DNA from 3 places in the Bacillus sp. URHA0034 genome. Region 1 is predicted to be linked to each of the others. Evidence: riboswitches for the same ligand, from Rfam matches in the RefSeq annotation. Region 1 holds a riboswitch; each other region holds the start of a gene.
The links. Region 1 has a riboswitch for cyclic di-GMP ahead of ACZ9EE_RS03120 (hypothetical protein). Riboswitches for the same ligand answer to the same signal wherever they lie in the genome.

Region 1 (2,271 bases):
AGTTTCAGTAATGATGACAGCCTCTAATTTTTTATTTTTATGATGATACTCTTCAAATATTTCTTCCACTACAAACATATCTGTTTCTTTACCAACAAACTCAACCAAAAGGGATCGACTGAAAGTATTTAGGTCTTGTACTCTTACCTCATCCAAATATACCGAATTACCGACCAAGTTTTGAGAAAACCATTGAATGATCCCTTCTGCCGTTAAGAGCCATTTGAAGCCATTTTGATTATAGATTGGATAAACAGAATACATTTTACGGTTAATGACGGTAAGAATATCCTTTAATTTTGCATCTTCAAAATAATAAAAAACTGGCTTAGTAGCAATGGAAAGGGCAGGCCTTGGTTCATTAATCTTGGAGGCTATCGTTTCAATTTTCTCGACTACGCTCAGGTGTGGTTCAGCAATATAAAACCCTTGTTCAACTTTGTCATGAACAATCGAGTTTCTAAGTCTGCCGAATATTTTTAAATCATCATAATGTTTTCTTATGATGGAATGCATCGGAAAACCTAATCTTAGCAGTTCCGTGTATTTGTCAGTTTTTGCATTTTTAATATTTTTTTGCAGCCAAGTATGAATTTTATTAAAAGCCACTTCAAAACGTTCAGATAATTCATTATCTGTTATTGTTGTCATGCTCTAAACCCCTCTTTTATGTCTTATTAAATATGAATGTTTGATACTATTTTATCTATATACCCAGAATAAAAAAGGAGGAGTCCTAATGATCTAGGAACTCCTGCTTTTATCGTCAATTATCTTGTTCTATTGTCTACAGATTTAATAGGGTCTTACGCTTTTTTCGATCATAGAGTTCTAAAGCAACTAAAAATAACTTTCTTTTCATTAATTCCTGTTCCAACAATCTTAAGTTTTGGTCCCACTTATTTAGTATGCTTACTACATATGCCTCTACGATATTTTCGTCACTAACTTCCTCCAATTCTATATCTAGTGCTTTTTCATAAGTAAGAGCAATCAAAATATAAGCCTCCTAAAATATATTCTATTTTAGGCAGCTCAGCCATCATAGTTTGAAACCTTAGACCTGTAGCTTTGCGTCCCAATCTTTCGAGTGGTTTGCCTTTATCTATCAAATGTTTTAACTAATTAAAGTAAATTAATTATATTACATATATTTCAAATGTTTCAAAATAAAATCACACAAATTTCGACATTAACAGAAAAATTTGAAAATCAATTGGAATTGATTGAAAAAGGAAATATCTTCATGGTTGTTTTTTAGTATATGTAGCTGTACAAATTTATAGTATTGCGATTATAGTAAATTATGATATTATTTTAAAAAAAGAGAGGGGTTATCAAATGAATACAACATACTCACCGACAGCATCAACGAAAACAAGAGCTCTAGTCATCAATGCACTTTTCATCGCATTAACCCTAGTGGCTACAATGTTTATCAATGTAAAGCTCCCCATTATGAGTAACGGAGGACTCATCCATCTGGGTAACGTACCTCTTTTTATAGCAGCCTTGGTTATTGGTAAAAAAACAGGAGCCATCGCAGGCGCTTTTGGAATGGGCTTATTCGATTTAATCTCTGGCTGGGGAGCATGGGCGCCGTTTACCTTTATCATTGTAGGTGCAATGGGCTTTGTAGCCGGTCTTATTTCTGAAAAGGTACCGGGTAAAAGGATCCTGGTCCATTCACTAGCTGTTGTCGCTGCACTGATTATCAAAATCGTGGGCTACTATTTTGCCGAAGTGATCCTTTATGGTAACTGGGTTCAGCCATTCGGCTCCATCCCTGGAAACTTTTTGCAGGTCGTCATTGCCGGTATCATTGTCGTCCCTCTTGTAGGACGCTTACAAAAACGAGCTGGAACGATGTAGTTCTCTGTTGTAGTACCCGTTCTCGCAGGTATAAAACCAATAGTCGCAATAAAAAAAGCGGAGTAATTCATAAATGAATTAGCTCTGCTTTTTTATTGACTCGTGGCTTTCTAATGTAAGACAAATCTGTTACCGTGAAGGTAACGTAACATTTCAGCACTTCTTCCTTGATCCACCATCCTTAACATTCTACCCGAACGAAATAAAAGCTGCCATTGCTTGGCAGCTTCTTTCCTGTTAGTGATAAGCAAGTCCACAAGAACAACGATTTTCTCCAAATAAAACATGATAAGATGCCGGGAATTCCTGATTGACTCTTTGGACTTCCCTAGCAAATTCCCTGCTATCCTCTGGTACCGGCGACAGTGCATCCGCTTTTTCTTGGGTGTCAATATTAGC
Region 2 (2,271 bases), 1.8 Mb from region 1:
CATGTAGCGTACTCATAGCCTTTATACCCTTTTTGCTCAGGTATTGCTCCATTTTTCCTTAAAAATTCATCAACGAATTCTTCTATTTCCCACGTGGTGATTCCTGGCTTAATGAGTTTAGCGATTTCCTTATGACAGGCTGCAAGTATTTCTCCTGCCTTTTTCATTGCTTCAATTTCACGTTGTGATTTTAATACAATCATCTGATTCCCTGCCTTTTTGATTATATTTATGTACATTCAGATTATTCGTTATAGTGTTGATTAGAACATTATTCTTTCATACTATAATGGCAACAATTTAATATTAACGCTATTGAGTCTTTTTTTCAAAACATACCTTCAACAGGTCCTAGGTCTAGGAGATTATTCACATTGTTCATGATATTGTAATAATAGTCCGTTCTTAATATGGTACTTGTTCATACTTTTTGATAGAATATATGTAAAGAATCTGTCCGATTAAAACATAATGACACTAGTTATCGGAAAAAACTAAAATGTAGGTGTGTGAGACTGAATGATTGGTGATCGCGTTAAAAAATATCGTTTAGAAAAGAAGATGTCACTATCCGAACTTGCTGAGCAAGCGGGAGTTGCAAAATCTTATTTAAGTTCATTAGAAAGAAACTTACAAAAAAACCCTTCTATTCAATTTCTGGAGAAAATTTCCGGCGTATTAAATCTTCCTGTCGAGCATCTAATTCACGAACAAATCAATAAGGATGATTTAGATACGGATTGGATGAATCTTGTCAAAGAAGCCATGAATTCCGGTGTTTCAAAAGAGCAATTCAAGGATTTTCTCGAATTTAATAAGTGGCGGATTAATCAAAATAATAATGAATAAAAAAAGCATTCTACAAAAGCGTTTATTTTTGTAGAATGCTTTTTTTTAATATGTAGCTGATGATTTTAAATCATCGTGAGTAAGAAAATTGCGCACATCCTCGATGGAGAGTCCAATTTTTCTTGCCTCTAAAATGAGCTCCATCCATTCCTGATCAACAACATCCAATTCTTTTTCAGTAATCACCATTCTACTCACTCCCAAAATACCGCTGTATTCCAGGTAACCCGGCCATCCTAGCAGCTGCTTTCCTGCCTTAGATCCTCGGCTTTGCGTCCCTGCTTTTCAACAGGTTTGCCCTTTTCTGCTTTCCCTACTTAAGTAATGTGATCTTTTTTCCAACCGTTTATATCTAGGTCTTTTTACTTAATCATTTGTGATATGTTCATTATATCGATTACCACAATTGGAATGTGTTGTTTTTTGTCATTTTTTACTAATTTTCTAGCAACTTTTTAAATTAAATTCCCCTATAATTCTACAAATAACCACATTTCATTTACAAATTTTCCCTAATTTGTTTATGAAGGTTAAATTTGTCTTAATTATAAACAACAGGTGAATATGCTTAAAATAAAAAAATTCAAAAAAGGTGTGAATGTAAAATGACCTTAATTCATGTTTTGAATTTTTCGATTCCTATTGCCTTTATGGTGGTTGCTGGCTTTTTATTGGACAGAATGTGCAAACCTGTTGAACAAGAAAAAAAGCTGGTGATGAGTAGTTCCTACTGCACCAAACCAACTATATTATTTATTTATTTTACGCTGTATGTTTAACTCATAGTTTTTAAACAGGGAAGAATTTGTTTTTACTCCTCTTTTTGCCATTAACTGATTAAACCTTAGCAGCTTTTCATTTAATTTTCGTTGAAGATTCTCCCTTTCATTATCATCACATTTTTTCAGTAAATCCTCAATAACCACCATTTCTTGACGTATGCGTCCTTCATCCTCTGTATAACCCGCATTTTTCATTATTTTATAAGCCATACGCAAGTCCTCAGGAATTGCGGATAAATCCTCAAGCTGCATGGGTTTGCCCAGGCCAGGCAGTGAATCAAATTCGCCATCTTTATACGCTTTTTTTATTCGGTCTTCTGACAAAATCTGAAAAAAATCCATAAGAAATGCCTCCTTTTCGCTCTATTGACTTTTTTTAATTATACCAACTGCAGCACTATAGTTAAATTGGAAAAATGATTCCAATTTATTTTTAGGAATGTTGGGGGAAACTACATGCGAAGACGAAAGGAGTGTTAACTTTGGCACGTGGAGAACATTTTGAACACAAAAAGAAAAATCATCCAGGTAATTTCCCAAAGGACAGCCTAACAGAAAAGCATGTAAAGGAAGCCATTGGAGATGAAGAATTAATTGTTACTCAGGAAGCTTTTAAGAATAGAATCGAAGATGAGGATGA
Region 3 (2,271 bases), 3.1 Mb from region 1:
TATTTCTACTACAAAACAAAATGTAATAGAAGTTTCATCCAACCGAAAACTGCAATCCATAACGGAACACTTAAAGACGTACCCCACAATAATCCAACTAATAGATTTCCTTGCTCGTCCATAATTATCCACTCCTATTAATAGTTGTAGACCTCCATTATGCATTTCCAATGTGTTTATACTACTATAAATGAAAACGGTTACAATATCAATGGGGTAAATTGTGGAATCTTGAAAATATTATTGTAGGATTTTGGGGAGCTAAGGGACGGTTCTCCTGCTTCTGAGCAGGAGAACCGTCCCTTAGCTTCGTAACTTAATTTGATTTTAATAGGAATTTAATAGTTTTTAATCTGTTAGTAATAGTTTGATAACATTCCTCCATTATGATTATTACCATAGCAATACGAGGAGGACTATTTGCAAATGATTAAATCTAAATTAATGGGGATAATTTGTTATCTCCGTAAACATCATAAATATAGCTACTATACAGATAAGTGTGTAACATGTGGAAAGACAAAAGATCATGAAATCCCACGAAACTAAACAAATTCAAATTCAAATAACTAGTACCACTGAGGTAAGTAATGTTAAAAGGAATTCCATTACTAAGTGGAATTAAAAAGCAGGCATAAAGGGTCGTTGAAATACGACTTTTTATGCCTGCTTTTTTTCAGTAGGTGTAAATTCTGCCAATTTCACATTCGACAAATCCCGACATGACAAATCTGTTAATATAACTTTGTTACTAGTACTAAAAGGTCGGAAAAAGGCAAACTATATCGAAAGATTGGGACGCAAAGTCACAGATCTAAGGTAATTTTTACTAGGATGGCTGGACTGCCCGGCAAGATAAGGGGAGACTTTTTAGTGTATAAGATTTTTAATGTTTTGTTGTGTGCACTGTTAGTAGTGCAGTTCATTCCTGGATTTGGAGGGACCATCGTTAAGGCATCTGCTGAAGCTGATCTCGTGAACGATGATTTTGAAGCTTCTGATTTGCCAAGCAGCCCAACCAATGTTGCAACAGGAAAAATTGGCAATTATAATGTGTCAATTACAAGTAACAAAGGGGCATCCTGGGTATTTAATCCTAGTGCCAACTATATACAGGTGGCAGATGACCCGCTGCAAGTGAACCACAAGGTTTTAAAGATAGTAGACAATCAAGGTAGTGCTTCCGACCAAGGTGGGTCCACCCGAATCTATAACAACAGTTTTACAAAGCAAACAACGGGAACTGTTGTGGTTGAATATGATTTTATGGGTGACACATTTGGTTCAGGTACTCCATCCAACCGTTTTAGATTGACAAACGCCGGTGTGAATACGGCGATGGTGTCACTTGAAACTTACGGAAACAAACTAATCTATCGTACGTCTGACTCTACTAATCAAACTCCGACTCTAGTAGAATCTTTACAGCCAAAAACTTGGTATCATGTAAAAATCCAGGCAGACCTGGATCAGCAAAAATATGATGTTTCAGTTAGCGGTGGTGCAAATGCTGAGCTTAAGGGCTTACCATTCTATCAATCTGTAACAGATTTTGGAAACTTCGATGTTAACACAGGAAATAGCTCTACATCGACGATCTACTTAGATAACGTTCATATTTATAATGTACCATCTATGACAGAAGTTTCGACTGTTCAAACTGTACCAGTTGCTCCAACCGGATTAGGCGCGTCTGCGGAAGATACAGCTGTTCATCTTTCGTGGAATCCCGTAAGCGATGCGGCTTCTTACAATGTGAAAAGAAGTACAAATGCAGCAGGTCCATTTGATACCATTCAATCAAATGTAACAGAAACGGCCTACCAGGATTCTAGTTTGGAAAATGATACTACTACTTATTATTATGTGGTTAGTGCTGTCAATGAAGCTGGTGAAGGAACAGAGTCGTCTGTCGCTTCTGTGAAGACCGGAACGGTGCCTGTTGAACCTCAACCGGAAGTAGCTCAGGAATATCTTGTCAATGATTCTTTTGATGGCTCTGAATGGCCTACTGCGCCAACGAGCACAACATCTGGGAATATTGGCAGCTATGCCGTTCAAATAACCAGTAATAAAGGTACTGCCTGGGTGTTTAATCCGAACGACAATTATGCACAAGTTGTAAGTGATCCACTAAAGTCTAGTAATCAAGCGTTGAAATTGGTTGACAAACAGGATGGTTCGACAACAAGTGGTGGTCAAACTCGAATCTCCAACAATAGCTTTCCAAAACAGACTCTGGATAAAACTGTGATTACCGAGTTTGACTTT

Region 2: it holds a riboswitch for cyclic di-GMP, as region 1 does, so the genes downstream of both, ACZ9EE_RS11360 (anti-repressor SinI family protein) here and ACZ9EE_RS03120 (hypothetical protein) in region 1, are expected to answer to the same signal.
Region 3: it holds a riboswitch for cyclic di-GMP, as region 1 does, so the genes downstream of both, ACZ9EE_RS17950 (pectinesterase family protein) here and ACZ9EE_RS03120 (hypothetical protein) in region 1, are expected to answer to the same signal.

The regions. Positions count from the first base shown of each region.
Region 1 covers NZ_JBWCDK010000002.1:187,339-189,609, forward strand. Annotated here, with positions in the region: gene ACZ9EE_RS03115 (CBS domain-containing protein) at 1-651, opposite strand, end outside; gene ACZ9EE_RS03120 (hypothetical protein) at 788-997, opposite strand; cyclic di-GMP riboswitch class I at 1,027-1,110, opposite strand; gene ACZ9EE_RS03125 (ECF transporter S component) at 1,342-1,872, shown strand; gene ACZ9EE_RS03130 (LbetaH domain-containing protein) at 2,110-2,271, opposite strand, start outside.
Region 2 covers NZ_JBWCDK010000002.1:1,947,464-1,949,734, forward strand. Annotated here, with positions in the region: gene map (type I methionyl aminopeptidase) at 1-203, opposite strand, end outside; gene ACZ9EE_RS11355 (helix-turn-helix domain-containing protein) at 520-849, shown strand; gene ACZ9EE_RS11360 (anti-repressor SinI family protein) at 895-1,038, opposite strand; cyclic di-GMP riboswitch class I at 1,068-1,158, opposite strand; gene ACZ9EE_RS11365 (DnaJ family domain-containing protein) at 1,599-1,973, opposite strand; gene ACZ9EE_RS11370 (hypothetical protein) at 2,105-2,271, shown strand, end outside.
Region 3 covers NZ_JBWCDK010000002.1:3,304,841-3,307,111, forward strand. Annotated here, with positions in the region: cyclic di-GMP riboswitch class I at 765-851, shown strand; gene ACZ9EE_RS17950 (pectinesterase family protein) at 874-2,271, shown strand, end outside.